DNA from 2 places in the Micrococcus sp. Mcc28 genome. Region 1 is predicted to be linked to the other one. Evidence: riboswitches for the same ligand, from Rfam matches in the RefSeq annotation. Region 1 holds a riboswitch; the other holds the start of a gene.
What was found. A riboswitch is a leader RNA that binds a small molecule or an ion and turns the genes downstream of it on or off. The one in region 1 is predicted to bind S-adenosylmethionine.
Positions count from the first base shown of each region.

Region 2: another riboswitch for S-adenosylmethionine. It lies ahead of NR073_RS08560 (bifunctional o-acetylhomoserine/o-acetylserine sulfhydrylase); the one in region 1 lies ahead of NR073_RS01725 (flavin reductase family protein).

Region 1 covers NZ_JALJRH010000002.1:153,579-162,750, forward strand. The annotation lists gene NR073_RS01700 (universal stress protein) at 1-129, shown strand, start outside; gene NR073_RS01705 (mechanosensitive ion channel family protein) at 146-1,723, opposite strand; gene hisD (histidinol dehydrogenase) at 1,858-3,174, shown strand; gene NR073_RS01715 (RNA-binding S4 domain-containing protein) at 3,185-3,553, shown strand; gene NR073_RS01720 (hypothetical protein) at 3,666-4,217, opposite strand; SAM riboswitch class IV at 4,412-4,531, shown strand; gene NR073_RS01725 (flavin reductase family protein) at 4,605-5,129, shown strand; gene NR073_RS01730 (cold-shock protein) at 5,368-5,571, shown strand; gene NR073_RS01735 (MFS transporter) at 5,781-7,001, opposite strand; gene NR073_RS01740 (FMN-binding glutamate synthase family protein) at 7,121-9,133, opposite strand; gene NR073_RS01745 (thioesterase family protein) at 9,147-9,172, opposite strand, start outside.
Region 2 covers NZ_JALJRH010000014.1:21,575-30,746, reverse strand. The annotation lists gene gatC (Asp-tRNA(Asn)/Glu-tRNA(Gln) amidotransferase subunit GatC) at 24-320, shown strand; gene gatA (Asp-tRNA(Asn)/Glu-tRNA(Gln) amidotransferase subunit GatA) at 329-1,945, shown strand; gene gatB (Asp-tRNA(Asn)/Glu-tRNA(Gln) amidotransferase subunit GatB) at 1,942-3,447, shown strand; gene NR073_RS08575 (phosphotransferase) at 3,463-4,539, opposite strand; gene NR073_RS08570 (CPBP family intramembrane glutamic endopeptidase) at 4,680-5,576, shown strand; gene NR073_RS08565 (VOC family protein) at 5,595-6,230, opposite strand; SAM riboswitch class IV at 6,409-6,524, shown strand; gene NR073_RS08560 (bifunctional o-acetylhomoserine/o-acetylserine sulfhydrylase) at 6,655-8,022, shown strand; gene NR073_RS08555 (homoserine O-acetyltransferase) at 8,019-9,149, shown strand.

The sequences.
Region 1 (9,172 bases):
ACGCCCGAGGCCGTGAGCCACGTCGCCGAGACGGACCCGGCCACCCACGGCCTGCCCGCGTCCGAGCCGATGGCCGAGCGGCGTCGGCTCACGCCCGTCGATCCCGGGGACCCGACGCTCGAGCGCTGAGCGCTCCCGCCGGGCCTCAGTCCTCGTCGTCCTGACGGCGGCGCGTGACGGCGTCGTCGAGGAGGCCGTCCGTGTGGGAGCCGGCGCCGCTGCGCCGTCCGGCCTCGTCCGCCGCCGCGGCCTCCGCCGCCTGCTTGGCCTGCTGCGCGCGCCGCTCGGCGAACGCCTCCTCGCCCGGGCCGGCGAGTTCGCGGTTGCGCTGCACCGCCGTCATCGAGCCGGTGTACAGGCCGGAGTGGTCGCCCACGCGGGTCAGCGGTGTGGTGAGGGTGTCCGGGCGCGGATCGGCGCCGTCGACGCGCGGCAGCGGCGCGGTGCGCGGGCGCGGCTCGCGGGCCGCCACCCCGGAGCCGTCCGGGCCCGGCTCACCCGTCCGGTCGCCACCGCGGGCCTCCGCGTCGGAGCCTTCGGAGGCGGGTGACGCGTCGCCGTGGGCGGGGTGCCGGACCACCATGCGCTGCACCACGATGCCCTCGGGGTGCTCGTGGCGCAGGAAGGACACGAGGTCCTCGCGCACGAGGCAGCGCAGGTCCCAGAGGTCGCCGGAGTTGCGGGCGGAGACCACGGCGCGGATGCGCACGATGCCGCCGGTCGCGTCGGTCACCTGCAGCGCGTGCTCGCGTCCGTCCCACAGGTCCGTGGACTCGAGCAGCTGGGTGAGTCGTGCGCGCAGCGCGTCCATGGGCACGCGCCAGTCCACGTCCAGCTCCACGACGCCGGAGACCTCGGCGCCCACCCGCGTCCAGTTCTCGAACGGCCGGGTGGTGAAGTGCGAGGACGGGTAGACCATGCGGCGGCCGTCCCAGAGCTTGAGCACCACGTTGGACAGGGTGATCTCCTCGACGGTGCCGAACACGCCCTCCATGTCCACCACGTCGCCCACCCGGATCGCGTCCGTGAAGGCGAGCTGGAAGCCGGCGAACACGTTGGTCAGCGTGGACTGCACGGCCAGGCCGGCGATCACCGAGATCACACCGGCGGAGGCGAGCAGGCCGGCCCCGAGCGAGCGCACCTCGGGCACCCCCAGCAGGACCACGGCGACGACCACCACCACGATCACCGCGTTGAGGATGCGCCGGATCAGGATGGTCTGCGTGCGGATGCGTCGCTCGCGGCGGTGCTCGACGCCGGTCTCCTGGTAGCGGCCGAGGATCCCCGCCTCGATCACGCCGACCAGGCGCCACGCGGCCCACGCGCCCGCGGCGGCCACGGCGATGAGCAAGAGGAACGACGCCGGCCGGTACCAGGCCTGCTCCTCGGCCATGACCCCGAGCCAGATCCGGGAGGCCAGCAGGCCGGCGGCGACGGCGGCCGGCAGGCTCAGCCGTGCGGCGCCGTGCTGGAACGCGGGGCGGCGCACGAGCACGACGCGTGCCACCTGCAGGGCCAGGTACACGACCGCCGCGCCGATCGCGAACGCCATCAGCACGGTCAGCAGCGTCCCCCATTCCACGCCGAAGGCCCGGGTGGTGGCGGCCGCCCCGTCCTGGATGTCCCCCTCCACCCCGGACGGCACGGTCTCGCCCGCCAGGAGGCGGTCCAGGGCGGTCAGCAGGGGCGGGGTCGCGAGGGCGGGCAGGACGGGGAGGACCATGACGACAGTCTGACACCCGCCCCCGGACGCACCCCGGAGAAGAGCACAATGGAGCCTGACCGTCCGCGCGGTCCGGGCCCGGCCGTCGTCGTGCCCCGTCCCGCCGGCCCGCCACCGCCCCTCTGGAGGAATCCGTGCTCTCCGTCACCGACCTGCGCCCGCTCGACACCGCCACCGCGGACCTGTCCCGCATCATCCCGCGGGCGAACGTGGACGTGTCCTCCGTGGTGCCGGTGATCGCCCCGATCATCGAGCAGGTCCGCCACGGCGGTGAGCAGACCCTGCTGGACCTGGCCGAGCGGTTCGACGGCGTCCGTCCGCCCGCCCTGCGCGTGCCCGGGGAGGCGCTCGAGGCCGCCCTGGCCGGGCTCGACCCGCGGGTGCGTGCCGCCCTGGAGGAGTCGATCCGCCGGGCCCGGCTCGTGCACGCCGCCCAGCACCCCCAGGACTCCACGGTCGAGCTCGGCGAGGGCGCCGTCGTGGAGAACCACTGGATCCCCGTGGGCCGCGTGGGCCTGTACGTGCCCGGCGGCCGCGCCGTGTACCCCTCCTCGGTGGTGATGAACGTGGTGCCCGCGCAGGCCGCCGGCGTGGGGAGCCTCGCGGTGACCTCACCCCCGCAGCGGGACCACGGCGGCCTGCCCCACCCCACCGTGCTCGCCGCGTGCGCGCTGCTCGGCGTGGACGAGGTCTACGCGGCCGGCGGCGCCCAGGCCGTGGCCATGCTGGCGCACGGCGTCCAGGACGACGACGGCGGGTGGCTCTGCGCGCCCGTCGACCTGGTGACGGGGCCCGGCAACGTGTACGTGGCCGCCGCGAAGCGCGCCCTGCAGGGCGTGATCGGCGTGGACGCCGAGGCCGGGCCGAGCGAGATCGCCGTGATCGCGGACGGCACCGCCCGCGCCGACTGGGTGGCCGCGGACCTGATCAGCCAGTCCGAGCACGACCCGCTGGCCGCCTCCGTGCTCATCACCGATTCCGAGGACCTGCTCCGGGACGTGCAGGCGGCGATCGAGGCGCAGGTGCCCGGGGCGTTCCACGAGGATCAGATCCGCGAGGCCCTCACCGGCCCCCAGTCCGGCGTGCTGCTGGTGCGGGACATGGACCAGGCCGTGGAGGTCTCCGACCGCTACGCCACCGAACACCTCGAGATCCAGACGCGCGACCCCGAGGCCCTCGTGGGGCGCATCCGCAACGCTGGCGCCGTGTTCGTGGGCCCGTACGCCCCCGTGCCGCTGGGCGACTACTCGGCCGGGTCCAACCATGTGCTCCCCACCTCGGGGACGGCCCGGCACTCCTCCGGTCTGAACACCGTGACGTTCCTGCGCCTGCAGCAGCGCATCCGCTACACGGAGACCGGGCTCGAGGAGGTCGCGGACGGGATCGGCGTGCTGGCCGAGGACGAGCGCCTGCCCGCGCACGGCGCCGCGATCCGCGCCCGCTTCGCGTGAGGGGGCGGGCGTGAGCGGCGTCCGCATCGACGCGTGGCTGTGGGCCGTGCGGCTGTACAAGACCCGGTCGGCGGCCACGGCGGCCGTGCGCGCGGGCCACGTGCGCATCGACGGCGAGCCCGTGAAGGCGGCGACGCCCGTCGTCGTCGGGAACCGGGTGCGGGTGCGCCAGGACGGACGTGAGCGGATCCTCGAGGTCACGGGGCTGATCGCCAAGCGGGTGGGTGCCCCCGTGGCCCGGCAGCAGTATGTGGACCACTCCCCGCCGCCCGTGCCGCGTGAGCTGCTCGCGGTGCCGTACCGCGAGCGCGGCGCGGGCCGGCCCACCAAGCGTGACCGCCGGCAGCTGGACGCGCTGCGCGGCCGCGACCGACGCTGAGCGACTCAGTCCTCCCCGCGCCGTCATCCGCCGTCGTGATGGCGGCCTCATGCGGAGGGTGCGGTCAGCACCATCCGGAACGGCTTGTCGTTGTCCACCGTGGCGGTGAACGTCATCGGCCCCGCCTCATCCACGGGGGGGGAGTCGCCGCCGACCAGCCGCCGCACAGCGCCTCCGACCCGGCCATCCAGGTCTTCGTTCCCCCGCCACTCCGTGAGGTCAGGATCTCCGTCTCACCGGTGGCATCCGAAGGACACAGCACGATGACCCGAAGGACCGCACCCTGTTGGGCGTCCACGGTGATCTGCTGTGTGCCCGTCCCGACCGCCTCCTCCAGGACGGACTCCTTCTCCGGGTCGAGATGGTCCGCATCCGGATGCCGGCGCGTGTACTCGACCAACGTCATCCCGTCCTCCTCGAACAGCGCGGCGGGGAGTGCTTCTTCGCCGGCGGGTGACGACGCGGACGAACCGGTGGCGGAGGCCGACCGGGTTGCAGAGGGGGCCGCTGACGTCGCGGTGACGGAGGACGCCACAACGGTGGATGCCTTGGCGGTGGAGGAGACGCTGCCCGGGGACGCGGAGCATCCCGAGATGGCGGTACCGAGGAGAGCCGCGACGACCACGGCGGCCGGCAATGCCGCAGGCTTCTTCTCGATGTCCATCCGCATGATCCGGTCCCTCTCGGAGAACCGACTGCGGGGGCCGCGGGCTGCGGTCTCGAGCTCCCCCCTCTCGAGTGAGATGATCCTGGCTGGGGATGCGCGGTGTGTCAAGCATCACATCGGCAGCTCGGATGACGCCGCGCGACCGCCGCGCTTTGACCGCCCCACGGACCCCTCCGTAGGCTGGTGCCCAGAATCACGAGTTCCCGTCATTCACGGCCCTGGCCGGCGGGACGGCAACCCTCTCACGCAGTAGTGGGGTGCTCCAGGTGATGATTCGGCCCCTCGGACACCCCGACGGGCAAGTACCGCGTCTCCGCGGATCCGGGCGATCCGCGTTCCCGCCGTCTGCGGAGCCGCGTCAGTCATCGGAAGAGGACGCGCGCCATGACCCTGACCCACGAACCCCACACCGCCGCGTGGGACACCGACCTGTCCCTCGGCAACCTCCGCTCCGGCCTCTCGGCCTTCCCCACCGGGGTCGTCGCGCTGGCGGGCCTCGCCGACGACGTCCCCGAGGTGATGGTGTCCTCCTCCTTCGGCGTGGGCATCTCCTGGGAGCCGGCCCTCGTGTCCTTCTCCGCGCAGAACAGCTCCCGCACCTGGCCGCGCCTGCGCCGGGCCGGGGCGATCGGCGTCTCCCTGCTCGCGGCGGACCAGACGCCGCTGTGCCGTCAGCTGGCCTCCCGCGAGGGCGACCGCTTCGCCGGTCTCGACGTGCACCGCAGCCCGCACGACGCCCTGCTGATCGGGGGCTCCTCGCTCTGGCTCGAGACGCGGGTGCACGCCGAGGTCCCGGCGGGCGACCACACGGTGGTGCTGCTGGAGGTGACGGCCTTGGCGGATCACACGGACGCCGCTCCCCCGGCCGCCCTGCACCGCAATCTCTTCCACGGCCTGCGCGCGCTCTGAGCGAACTCCAGGTGAACAATCGGGCCCCTGGTTCCCGGTCGGCGAGATCCGTGCAATGATGGAGCCTGAAGTTGATCAAGCTGTATCCCGCCATCTTCACTGCTCGTCAGCCCGGCATCGCCGGCGTCGATGAGTGTTGGGCAAGCGGTTCAGTCTCGCCGCTTCACCCGCGTCCCACATCCGGGCCGCGGTCCAACACCGCCACCGCACCGCGGGGGCACATCGAAAGGACACCATCATGGCTGTCGGTACTGTCAAGTGGTTCAACGCTGAGAAGGGCTACGGCTTCATCGCCCCCGAGGACAACTCCGCGGACGTGTTCGTGCACTTCTCCGCCATCCAGGGCGGGGGCTTCAAGGAGCTCCAGGAGAACGACCGCGTCGAGTTCGAGACCCAGGACGGCCCCAAGGGCCTCCAGGCCGCCAACGTGACGAAGCTCTGATCTTCGCCTGACGCACGGCTTCCGACGCCCCCGGTCCACACGGACCGGGGGCGTCGTCGTGTGCGCTTCCGCACGCCCCGCCGCGCACTGCGCCGCACTCCGCCGTACGCCCGTTCGACCGCGGCGCTGCGACACCACCGCAGGGCTGCACTGCGGTGATGTCGCTGAGGCGCGGTCCTCCGGGGTGGGCCTCGTCCTGGCCCTGCGCGTCAGGCCGCGCCCCGCCGACCCACGTGGCGACGCAACAGCAGCACCACGCCCAGGGCCAGCAGATACCCGGCCGCGACGACCGCGAAGCCGGCCCGGTAGTCGCCCGTGACGTCGCGCAGCACGCCCATCAGCAGCGGGCCCAGGGCGAAACCGGCGTACATGCCCATCGAGTTCGCCCCGGTCGCTCGGCCCAGCCGCTCGGCCGGCACCTCACTCAGCAGACCCGCGTTGATCACCACGTTGGCGCCCAGCACCGTCAGTCCGTGCACCGCGGCGCCCACCCACAGCAGGACCGGCAGATCCAGCAGGTCCGCTGCGAGGAACACCACGACGCCGGCCACGGCACCCAGGCAGATCACGGTCAGCAGGGTGGTGGGCCGGTCTCCGGAGCTCATCCGCCGGCTCCACCCGATCCGGGAGAGAACCCCCACCACCCCGGACACGGCCGCCGCGGCACCGCCGGCCACGAGCGTCATCCCCAGCGTCTCGACCGCGAACAGCGGCAGGTACGTGTTCGTGGCCTGCATGCCCAGGCCGGTGAGGAACGCGATCGCCGCGAAGAACCAGACCGTGGCCGGCAGGGGCGAGGTGTCCCGCCGTCGTCGTCCGCCGACGGGGCCGGTGGCCGGCGGCGGCGCCCCGGGCAGCGGCGGGGCGGCGACCAGCGCGAGCACCCAGAGCGCCCCGATGAGCACCGCGGCCCCCAGCGCGGCGCCCGTCCAGCCGAGGGCGAGGGACGCGTCCGGGAAGAACAGGCCGCCGACCAGCTGGGCCGCCTGCACGCCGGACTGCTTCACCCCGACCCACCCGATGCGCCTCTCCGGCGGCACCACGGTCCGGATGATCCGGTTCGTGGTGGGGTTGGAGATGGCCTGCGTGACGCCCGCGACGGCGGCCGCCGCGTACAGCACGGGCAGGGACGGGGCGACGGCGCCGAGCACGAGCGCCGCGGCGGTGCCGCCGAAGATGATGCTCAGCTGTGCGCGGGCGGACAGGCGGTCGGCGGCCCGGCCGAGGCCGAGCGAGGTGACGGCGGCCGCCGCGAACACGACCGTCATCACGGTGCCGAGCTGGCCCGAGGTGACGTCGAGCCGCTCCATCACGACCGTGGAGGAGGCGGAGACGCCGTAGTTGAACAGGGGCCCGGCGCCCATGGCCGCCAGCAGCACCCACAGCAGGGCCGTGGAGGGGCGGCGAGCGGCGGGGGCGGGCGGGGTCACGGCCCCAGGCTACGACCCCTCACGCGACGAGGCGGGAAATCCATCTCATGGGCGCCCGGGGGCGTCGTGTGAGGTGGATTTCCCGCCTCGAAAGGGGCGGGGGTGACTGCGGGGGCGGGTCAGCCGACGCGGCCCTCGCCGCGGTGCTCGCCCTCCACGCGGCCGGTGGTCCCCCGCTGGGTGACCTCCTCGCCGTCCTGGCGCTCGGGCCGCTCGCCGGCCTCCGCCGGCAGGCCCTCGTTCTCGTCGGTGGGCGTCTCGCCGGCGGTGGCGGCGGGTGCCGGATCCTGCGGGGCCCGACGACGGCCGCCGTGCGGGGACAGCGACTCACCCTCACCCAACGAGCTGACGCGCGGCATCGGCGACGTCGTCAGCGGCACGGACTCGGTCTGCCGGGCGTCGACGAGCGTGGAGCCCGTCCCGGAGATTGGGGAGCCCTGCACGGGGGCGCCGGCCGCCTCGCGGCCCGGGATCAGCAGCTCGGAGCGCCACTGGGGGTCGCGCTCGGTGAGGTAGTCCACGCGGGCGTGCTCGCCGAAGTGGTCCGCGTCCGCCTCCTCCCAGTCCATGGCCCAGCCGGCGGGCGGGTCGTTGAGCAGCTCGTCCGTGCGCAGCCAGTGGTAGATGGACGCGTACGAGCGGGTGCTCAGGTGGTCCACGCGGCGGCGCAGCATGCGGGTGTTCAGCTGGGACGGATGCGTCAGGCCCATGGACGCCATGATCTGCACGGCCTCGCGCACGGTCAGGCGGTGGTAGTTGAAGACGCGGTTGCCCTTGTCCTCCACGTCGAGGGCGCGCATCAGACGCGGGTCCTGCGTGGCCACCCCCACGGGGCACTCGTTCGTGTGGCACTTCTGCGCCTGGATGCACCCGGTGGCCATCATCATCGCGCGGGCGGACATGGTGAAGTCCGCGCCCTGGATCAGACGCTTGACGATGTCCGAACCGGTGGCGACCTTGCCGGCCGCGCCGAGCTTGATCATGTGGCGCAGGCCGGTGCCCACGAGCGCGTTGTGCACGAGCATGAGGCCCTCGGTCAGCGGGGTGCCCACGCGGTCCGAGTACTCGAGCGGGGCGGCGCCGGTGCCGCCCTCGGAGCCGTCCACGATGATGAAGTCGGGGGCGATCCGCTCCTCCCAGATGGCCTTGGTCATGGCCAGCACGTCCACGCGGGAGCCCACGCAGAACTTGATGCCGATCGGCTTGCCGTCCGAGAGCTCACGGAGCTGCTCGATGAACCTGACCATCTCGCGCGGGGTGCGGAACGCGGAGTGGGACGCCGGGGACAGGCAGTCCTTGTCCATCGGGATCTCACGGGCCTCGGCGATCTCGGGGGAGATCTTCTCCTTGGGCAGCATGCCGCCCAGGCCGGGCTTCGCGCCCTGGGAGATCTTGATGGTGATGCCCTTGACCTCGGGCAGCAGCGCCTTCTCGGCGAACTTCTCCGGGCTGAAGGTGCCGTCCTCGTTGCGGCAGCCGAAATAGCCGGAGCCGATCTCCCAGAACAGGTCCGCGCCGTTGCCGCGGTGGTACTTGGTGAGGCCGCCCTCGCCGGTCTCGTGGATGAACCCGCCCAGGCCGGCGCCCTTGTTCATGGCGATCACGGCGTTGGCGGAGAGGGAGCCGAAGGACATGGACGAGATGTTCATCAGCGAGATGTCCACGGGTCGGCGGCAGTCCGGGCCGCCGATCCGCACCGTGGGGGGCTCCTCCGGCGGGTTGACCGGGGCGGTGGAGTGCAACAGGAACTCGTAGCCGATCTCCGAGGTGTCCCGCTCGGTGCCGAACGCCTTGTGGCTGTCCAGTCCCTTCGCACGGGCGTAGACGATCGAGCGGGTGTCCCGGTCGAACGGCTTGCCGTCGAAGTTGCGCTCGATGAAGTACTGCTGGATCTCGGGGCGGATCGACTCCAGCAGGTACCGCATGTGGCCGAGCACGGGGTAGTTGCGGAGGATCGCGTGCCGCTTCTGGGTCATGTCCCACACGGCGAGCACGAGCAGCGCCACCAGGAGCACCGCCAGCACCCACCACGCGCCGCCGCCGATGGCGGCCACCAGCACGACGACGAGCGCGGCCAGCGAGAGGGTCGCGACGATCAGGAGTCTGTTGTTCACCCGACCATCGTGCCCCATATCACTCGAACGTTCATCCTCGCCGCACTGTATCGAGGT
Region 2 (9,172 bases), on a different contig from region 1:
CGACCCGTCACACGAGGAGATCCATGCCTGAGATCACCCGGGATCAGGTGGAGCATCTGGCTCGCCTGGCCCACATCCGGATGACCGACGAGGAGCTGGACACGATGTCCGGCGACCTGGAGAAGATCCTGGAGCACGTCTCCGCGGTCCAGGCCGCCGCGGGCGACGACGTGACGCCGACGTCCCACCCCATCGCGTTGGAGAACGTGTTCCGCGAGGATGTGCCCGCCGGCATGCTCACGCAGGAGGAGGCCCTCGACCAGGCGCCGGACTCCGAGGACGGCCAGTTCAAGGTCCCCGCCATCCTGGACGGAGAGTGATCACCCCCATGACCGAGACGTTCGACGTGAACGCGACCCTCGGCGCCGACGAGCTCGTCCGGCTCACCGCGCTGCAGATGGCCGAGCGCCTGCGCGCCGGCACCACCACGTCCGTGGAGCTCGTCCAGGCCCACCTGGACCGCATCGCGGCCCACGACGGCGACGTGCGCGCCGACGCCGACGGCGACCGCGGCGTGCGCGCCTACCTCCACGTGAACACGGACGAGGCCCTCGCCGTCGCCGCCGAGGTGGACGCGATCCGTGCCGCCGGCGGCCCCGAGGCCGACGCCCTGCACCCGCTGGCCGGCGTGCCCGTGGCCGTGAAGGACAACATCGTCACGCGCGGACAGCCGACCACGGCCGCCTCCCGCATGCTCGAGGGCTGGCTCAGCCCGTACGACGCCACGGTGGTGGCCCGCCTCCGCGAGGCCCGCCTGCCGATCCTCGGCAAGACCAACCTCGACGAGTTCGCGATGGGCGGCTCCACCGAGCACTCCGCGTTCGGCATCACCCGCAACCCGTGGGACGGGGACCGCGTGCCCGGCGGCTCGGGCGGCGGGTCGGCGGCCGCCGTCGCCGCCTTCCTGGCCCCCTTCGCCCTCGGCTCGGACACCGGCGGCTCCGTCCGCGAGCCCGCCGCGTTCACCGGCACGGTCGGCGTGAAGCCCACCTACGGCGCCGTCTCCCGCTACGGCCTCATCGCCATGGCCTCCTCGCTGGACCAGATCGGCCCCGCCGCCCGCACCGTGGCCGACGCCGCGGCGCTGCAGCAGGTCATCGCCGGCCACGACCCGCAGGACTCCACGTCCCTGGCTGACGCGCCGGCGGACCTGACCGGCGCGGCCCGCGGCCGCGACCTGGCGGGGCTGCGCGTCGGCGTCGTGACGGACCTGCCGGCGGACGCGTTCCACCCGGGCATCCGGGCCGGCTTCGACGAGCACGTCGCAGCCCTGCGTGAGGCCGGCGCGGAGATCGTGGAGGTCTCCTGCCCGAGCTTCGACGCCGCCCTCGGGGCGTACTACCTGATCATGCCCTCGGAGGCGTCCTCCAACCTGGCCCGCTTCGACGGCGTCCGCTACGGCCACCGCGTGGTGCCCGACGGCGGCGGCACGATCGAGCAGGTCATGGGCGCCACCCGCGCCGCCGGGTTCGGCGCCGAGGTCAAGCGCCGCATCATCCTGGGCACCTACGCGCTGTCCGCCGGCTACTACGACGCCTACTACGGCTCCGCGCAGAAGGTCCGCACGCTCGTGCAGGAGGACTTCGCCCGCGCCTTCGAGCAGGTGGACGTCATCCTCACGCCCACCGCGCCGACCCCGGCGTTCGAGCTGGGCGCCAAGACGGACGACCCGATGACCATGTACGTCAACGACCTGGCCACCATCCCGGCCAACCTCGCCGGCATCCCGGGCATGTCCGTGCCGGGCGGCGTCGTCGACGGGCTGCCCTACGGCCTGCAGCTGATGGCACCGGCGCGCGAGGACGCGCGCCTGTACGAGGCCGGCGCCGCGCTCGAGCGCCTCGTCGGGGAGCGCCGGGGCGGGCCGGTGTGGGCCGAGGCCCCCGAGCTGGAGAAGGGCGCGCAGCGCGCCACCACCGCGACCACGGCAGGAGGCCGGGCATGAGCCACGCAGAGCAGACCATGGACTTCGCGGAGGCGATGGAGCGCTTCGACCCCGTGCTGGGCTTCGAGGTGCACGTGGAGCTGAACACCGCCACGAAGATCTTCTCCTCCGCGCCCAACGCGTTCGGCGACGAGCCGAACACGAACGTGACCCCGCTCGACCTCGGCCTGCCCGGCACCCTGCCGGTGCTCAACCGCGAGGTCGTGGAGTACGCGATCCGCCTGGGCGTGGCCCTGGACGCGCAGGTCGCCGAGACCTGCCGGTTCGCGCGGAAGAACTACTTCTACCCGGACACGCCGAAGAACTTCCAGACCTCGCAGTACGACGAGCCGATCGTCTTCGACGGCCACCTGGACGTCGAGCTGGAGGACGGTGAGGTCTTCCGCGTGGAGATCGAGCGCGCGCACCTCGAGGACGACGCCGGCAAGCTCACCCACGTGGGCGGCTCCGGGCGGATCCAGGGCGCCTCCGCGTCCCTCGTCGACTACAACCGTGCGGGCGTGCCGCTCATCGAGATCGTCACCAAGCCGATCGTCGGCGCCGGCGCACGGGCCCCCGAGCTGGCCCGCGCCTACGTCACCGCGATCCGGGACATCGTGCAGGCCATCGACATCTCCGACGCGCGGATGGAGCGCGGCAACGTCCGCTGCGACGCGAACGTCTCGCTGATGCCCAAGGGCGCCACCGAGTTCGGCACCCGCACCGAGACGAAGAACGTGAACTCCACGCGCGCCGTGCAGCACGCGGTCACCCACGAGATCCAGCGCCAGGCCGCGGTGCTCGCCGCGGGCGGCACCGTGACGCAGGAGACCCGCCACTGGCACGAGGACACCCGCAGCACCACCTCGGGCCGCCCGAAGTCGGACGCGGACGACTACCGGTACTTCCCGGAGCCGGACCTCGTGCCGGTGCACGTGGACGCCGCGTGGGTCGAGCGCGTGCGCGCGGCCATGCCCGAGCTGCCGGCCGTGCGGAACAAGCGGCTCAAGGCCGAGTGGGGCTTCGCGGACGAGGAGTTCCGCGACGTCGTCAACGCCGGCGTGCTGGACGAGATCGTCGCGACCGTGGAGGCCGGCGCCTCCGCGGCGGCCGCCCGCAAGTGGTGGATGGGCGAGATCGCCCGCCTGGCGAACGTCCGCGAGGTCGCCGTCGCCGAGCTGGGGATCACCCCGGCGCACGTGGTGGAGGTCGAGGAGCTGATCGCCGCGAAGACGATCAACGACAAGATCGCCAAGCAGGTGCTCGGCCTGGTGGCCGACGGCGAGGGCGCCCCGAAGGAGGTCGTCGCGGCGAAGGGCCTGGCCGTGGTGTCCGACGACGGCGCGCTCACCGAGGCCGTCGACGCCGCGATCGCCGCCAACCCGGACGTGGCCGAGAAGATCAAGGGCGGCAAGATGGCCGCCGTCGGCGCCCTGATCGGCCCGGTCATGAAGGCCACCCGCGGGCAGGCCGACGCCGGCCGCGTCCGCGAGATCGTCCTGGAGCGCCTGGGCCTGTCCTGACGACCGCGCGGGCCCTCAGCCGTCCAGCGCGGTGAGGGCCCGCGCCACGCGAGGCAGGGTCTTGCGCAGCAGGCGCCGCCAGGACCCCGCGGCCAGCCCGCCGACGATCGCGTCCCGGGCCGCCGCGTCGTCGAGCGTCTCCAGGGCCATCGCCCCGAGCCACACGCGGGCCCGCCGCGCCTCGGCCGCGTCCCGGGCCAGGTCGGGCACCTTGTCCTCGCCGTGCCACAGCGCCAGGTAGGCGACGTTGAGGGCGGGGTCCCACGCGCACGCGAGGTCCCAGTCCAGCACCCCGGCCAGCGTCCAGCGCAGCGGGGCGCGCGGGTCCTCGTCCTCGGGCACGGCACGCCAGCGCATGTTGTGCCCGGCCAGGTCGCCGTGCACCAGCGACGGCGGCACGGGCGGCGCGGCGGTCCACGCCGTCACCGCGTCCGTGAGGGCGGCCACCGCGTCCGGCCACGCCTCGGCGCCCAGCCGCGCGTCGACGTCGTGCCCCTCCCACGCGCCCAGGCGCGCGGCCACCGTCTCTGGAAGCGCCGCGACGTGCCGGGCGCGCTCCGACGTCCACGGGCCGCGGAAGGCGAACGGGCGGCCGAGGTGCGGGACGATCCGCGGGTCGGTGACGTCCACGGCGGCGAGGTCGTCGAGGACGCCGCGCAGCACGGCCGGATCGCCCTCGTGCGGCGGGTGCGGCCCGCCCGGGAGGAAGCGCTGCAGCACCGCGGCGCCCGGGCCCGCGGGGACGGGGTCCGAGAGGGCGACCGGCACGGCCCACGGCACGTGGAGTTCGGCCAGGGCCGCGGCGAGCCCGTCGAGGAGGGCCAGGCGCCGGGGCAGGTGCGCCGCGGGATCCCGCTCGGGCGCCCACCGCGCGGCCGGGGCGGCGCCGACCTCGTGGGCCCGCGTCATCCGGAGGACGCCGACGTCCTCGAGCACGAGCACGCGGTGGAACTGCCCGCCCTCCTCCACGGACGCCGCGGCCCAGTCGGCTGTGCGGAGCCGGCGGGCGAGGGCGGGGTCGAGACCGGGGCGGAGGTGCTGCAGGGCGCGGTGGACCAGCTCGAGCTCGCTGGGGGCAGGCGGGGAGACCACACGACCACGCTAACCCTCCCTCCGCCCTCCCGGACTTTCGAACGTGACATCGGGGGAATGGGGACTTTCGAACGGGAGATGGGCCCCACTTCACGTTCGAAAGCGCCCGGGGGAGAGGGGGCGGGCGGATACTGGAGGGCATGCCCGCCACCCCGCGCACATCCCGCAGTCCGGCCGGTCCGGCCGCCCGACCCGCCCCCGCGCTGCCCGCCCCCTCGGCGCGCACGGTGCGGTGGGAGATCGCGATCGTCCTCGGCCTCTCCCTGGGGAAGTCGGCGGTCTACGCGATCGTCCAGCTCATCGACAAGGCCACCCAGGCCCCGCTGGGGGAGCAGACCACCGTCCTCAACCCGGCCCTGGCCGACCGCTGGGCCTTCGACCTGACCTATCAGCTGCTCGGCATCGGGTTCGCGCTCGTGCCGGTGGCCCTCGTGCTGCACCTGATGCACCTGCGCGGCCGGGACCCGTTCCGGGTGCTCGGCCTCGACCTGCGCCGCCCCGGCCGCGACCTGGCCTGGGGCCTGGGCCTGTTCGCGGCCATCGGGCTGGGCACGCTCGGCGTCTACGCCGCCGGCCGGGCCCTGGGGATCACGACGGCGATCGTCGGCTCGGCGCTCGGGGAGAGCTGGTATCAGGTGCCGGTCCTGCTGCTCTCCGCGCTGCGGCACGGACTGCTGGAGGAGGTCATCGTGGGCGCCTGGCTCGTCGACCGGCTCGGGTATCTGCAGCGGCTGCGCGACGCGGGCCTGGCGCGCGATCCGGCGCCGGCCGTGCCGTCGTCGTGGGTGAGCGCCGAGGGGCTGTACCTGCCGACCCGCGCTGCCGTCGTGGTGCTCGCCCTCGCGCTGCTGCGCGGGGCGTACCACCTGTACCAGGGGATCGGGCCGGGCGTGGGCAACGCCCTGATGGGCGTGGTGTTCGCGCTCGTGTTCCTGCGGGTGCGCCGGGTGATGCCGCTGGTCATCGCGCACGCGCTGCTGGACGCCGTCGGGTTCGTCGGCTACCCGCTGCTGGCGCGGGCGGGGCTGCTCGGCTGAGCGGCCCCGCCCCCGCGCTCAGAGCGTGATCTCGCCCTTCGGGGTGCGGAAGGTGACCGAGACGATGCCCGGGGTGCCGGAGGGCGCGACGTACTCGATGTCCACGTCCTGGACCTGGCCGTCCTCGTCGTCGCCGAGCCACTCGGCGAGGCGCTCGGGGGAGCCGGCGATGTTCAGGTGCTCGATGGTGGCCTGCGGCTCGGCCGCCTGCGAGGGGTGCATGTCCTCCTGGCCGTCGGCCCAGCGCAGGATGTACGGCAGCTGCGGGTCCGCGAGGGTGCCCTTGATGCCGATCTGCCGCCAGGACAGCTCGCGGCCGTCCGGGAAGCGACGGTTGCCGGGGACGGCCTCGCGGCCGAGGCGGCGCTCGAACCGGCCGATGTCCGGGGTGGCCACGGCCCAGCTCATCCAGCCGCCGCCCTGTTCGGTGCGGGCGCGCACGAGCTGGCCGAACGGCGCGCTGAGGGAGGCCGGGTGGTCCAGGGCCTCGACGACCTCCAGATACTGCCCCTCCGTCATGGGGAAGAGCGCGTTCTGGGTGCCGAAACGTGGGTGGACACCGCCCTTGATCCGCTCGATGCCCAGCGTCTCGGCGATGCGGGCGACCGTGGCGTCCAGGCCCTCGGGGCCGGCGGCGTAGGACACGTGGTCCATGCGACAGGTGTGCACTGCGCTGTTCCTCTCCGTTCCCGGGCTGCCCCGGGGGTTGACCTGGTGCGAGTCGGGGGGCGTCGAGCCCTTGACGGGTCGGGCGCCCCCGTGCGGAGAGCGTATCCGCGTGTGACACGCGTGACGAAATCGTGGCGGGGCGGCGGGCTACACTCGGAGACACGGTCACGAGAGTCAGCAACAGGCCCCGGCATGCTGACCGGCAACCCTCCTTCCGCGGTGGGGTGCCCCGGGTGACGACCAGGCCGGCCCCACAACGGTTGCCGGCAAGCGCGGGCCGATCCCACGGCCCCTCTCGACGGCGCCGGGTCATCTCCGGCACCTCGACGACGCCGGTTCCCGGATCGGCACGTCGGCCGGCGGGCGGGGCGGACGGGTCCGGCCCCTGAACCCTTCAGGAGGGTCCGCCATGACCGACCAGCCCACCCCGACCCCCGACGCCTGGGGCTTCTCCACCGCGCAGGTCCACGCGGGCGTCGCCGCCGGCCAGCACGCCTTCGGTGCGACCGCCCTGCCGATCTTCCAGACCACCTCGTACGACTTCCCGTCCGCCCAGGTGGCCGCGGACCGGTTCGCGCTCAAGGACCTCGACCCGCTCTACACCCGCATCGGCAACCCGACGCAGGGCCCGGTGGAGGAGAAGATCGCCGCGCTCGAGGGCGGTGTGGGCGCGCTGCTGCTGGCCTCCGGTCAGGCGGCGACGACGTTCGCGATCCTCAACCTCGCCGGCGCCGGCGACCACGTGGTCGCCTCGGCCAGCCTCTACGGCGGCACGCAGAACCTGTTCAAGCACACCCTCGCCAAGGTCGGCGTCGAGACGACGTTCGTGACCGACCCGGACGACATCGAGTCCTGGCGCGCCGCCGTCCGGCCGAACACCAAGGCGTTCTTCGGCGAGACCCTCGGCAACCCGCGCGGCGACGTCCTGGACGTGCGCGCCGTCGCCGACGCCGCCCACGAGGCCGGCGTGCCGCTGATCGTGGACAACACGCTGGCCACCCCGTACCTGCTGCGGCCGATCGAGCACGGCGCCGACGTCGTCACCCACTCCGCCACGAAGTACCTCGGCGGGCACGCCGCGGTCATCGCGGGCGTGATCGTCGACGCCGGCACGTTCGACTACGCGCAGCACGCCGAGCGGTTCCCCGGCTTCAACGAGCCGGACGAGTCGTACCACGGCCTCGTCTACGCGCGGGACCTCGGGGTGGGCTCGCCGCTCGGCGCGAACCTGGCCTTCATCCTCAAGGCGCGGGTGCAGCTGCTGCGCGACTACGGCTCGGCGATCTCCCCGTTCAACGCGTTCCTGGTGAACCTCGGCCTGGAGACCCTGTCCCTGCGCATGGAGCGGCAGGTGGCCAACGCGGCCGCGGTGGCGCGCTGGCTGGAGGGCCGCGACGACGTCGAGCACGTGGTCTACGCCGGCCTGGAGTCCAGCCCGTGGCACGAGCGGGCCCAGCGCTACCTGCCGAAGGGCGCGGGCGCGTTCGTCTCCTTCGAGATCGCGGGCGGCCGCGAGGCCGGGGCCGCGTTCGTGGACGGGCTCACCCTGCACCACCACGTGGCCAACATCGGCGACGTCCGCTCGCTCGTGGTGCACCCGGCCTCCACCACCCACGCCCAGCTCACCGACGACGAGCAGCGCGCCGCGGGCGTCACCCCCGGCCTGGTGCGGCTCTCGCTCGGCGTGGAGGACATCGAGGACATTCTCGCCGACCTCGAGCGCGGCTTCGCGGCCGCCGCCCGCCGCGGCGACGACGACGCGGGGGATCAGGCATGACCGCCGTCGCCACGCGTCCGTCGCGCACCGCGCTGCCCCGCGGCGGCCGCCACCGCCTGCGGGTCGGCGAGCTGCGCACCGAGACCGGCGGGCTGCTGCCCGACGTCGAGCTGGCCTACGAGACCTGGGGCACCCTCGCCGCCGACGGCTCCAACGCCGTGCTCGTGCTGCACGCCCTCACCGGCGACGCGCACGTGGCCGCGCACGAGCAGGACCCGACGCCGGGCTGGTGGGACGCCCTCGTCGGCCCGGGCCGCGCCGTGGACACGGACCGGTGGTTCGTGGTCGCCCCCGCCATGATCGGCGGCTGCCACGGCTCCACCGGGCCCTCGACGCCGGCCTCCGACGGGCGGCCCTGGGGCTCCCGGTTCCCGTTCCTCACGCTGCGGGACGCGGTCGAGGCCGAGCGGCGCCTGGCCGACCACCTCGGGATCGGCGCCTGGCACGCCGTGATCGGCGGATCGATGGGCGGGGCCCGCGCCCTCGAGTGGGCCGCGACCCACCCCGCGCGCGTCGCCGGGGTGGGTGTGCTGGCCGCCACCGCGGCCTCCTCCGCCGACCAGATCGCGTGGGGGCAGGCGCAGACCGCGGCCATCCGCCTCGACCCGGACTTCCAGGGCGGCGACTACTACCCCGGCCCCGGCCCCGTGGCCGGCCTGGGCATCGCCCGGCGCATCGCCCACACCACCTACCGCACGGCCGGCGAGCTCGGCCAGCGGTTCGGCCGGGAACCGCAGGGCGTCGAGGACCCGTTCGGCGCCGTCGTCGGGGTGCCGGGCGGGCGCGGGCGCTACGCCGTGGAGTCCTACCTGGACCACCAGGCGGCCAAGCTCGCCGACCGGTTCGACGCGAACTCCTACCTCGTGGTCACCGAGGCCCTCATGGGCCACGACGTCGGGCGCGGGCGCGGCGGCGTGGCGGCGGCGCTCGCGGACTACCGCGGCCGGGCGTTCGTGGCCGCCGTCGACTCGGACCGGCTCTACCTGCCGGCCGAGTCCGAGGCGCTCGCGGCGGCGCTGCCCGCGCGGCCGCCGGTGCACACGATCGCCTCGCCCATCGGCCACGACGGCTTCCTCACCGAATACGGTCAGGTGGCCGACACGCTGAAGCGCACCCTCGCCCTCTGAACTTTCGTTCGGAAAACGGCGGC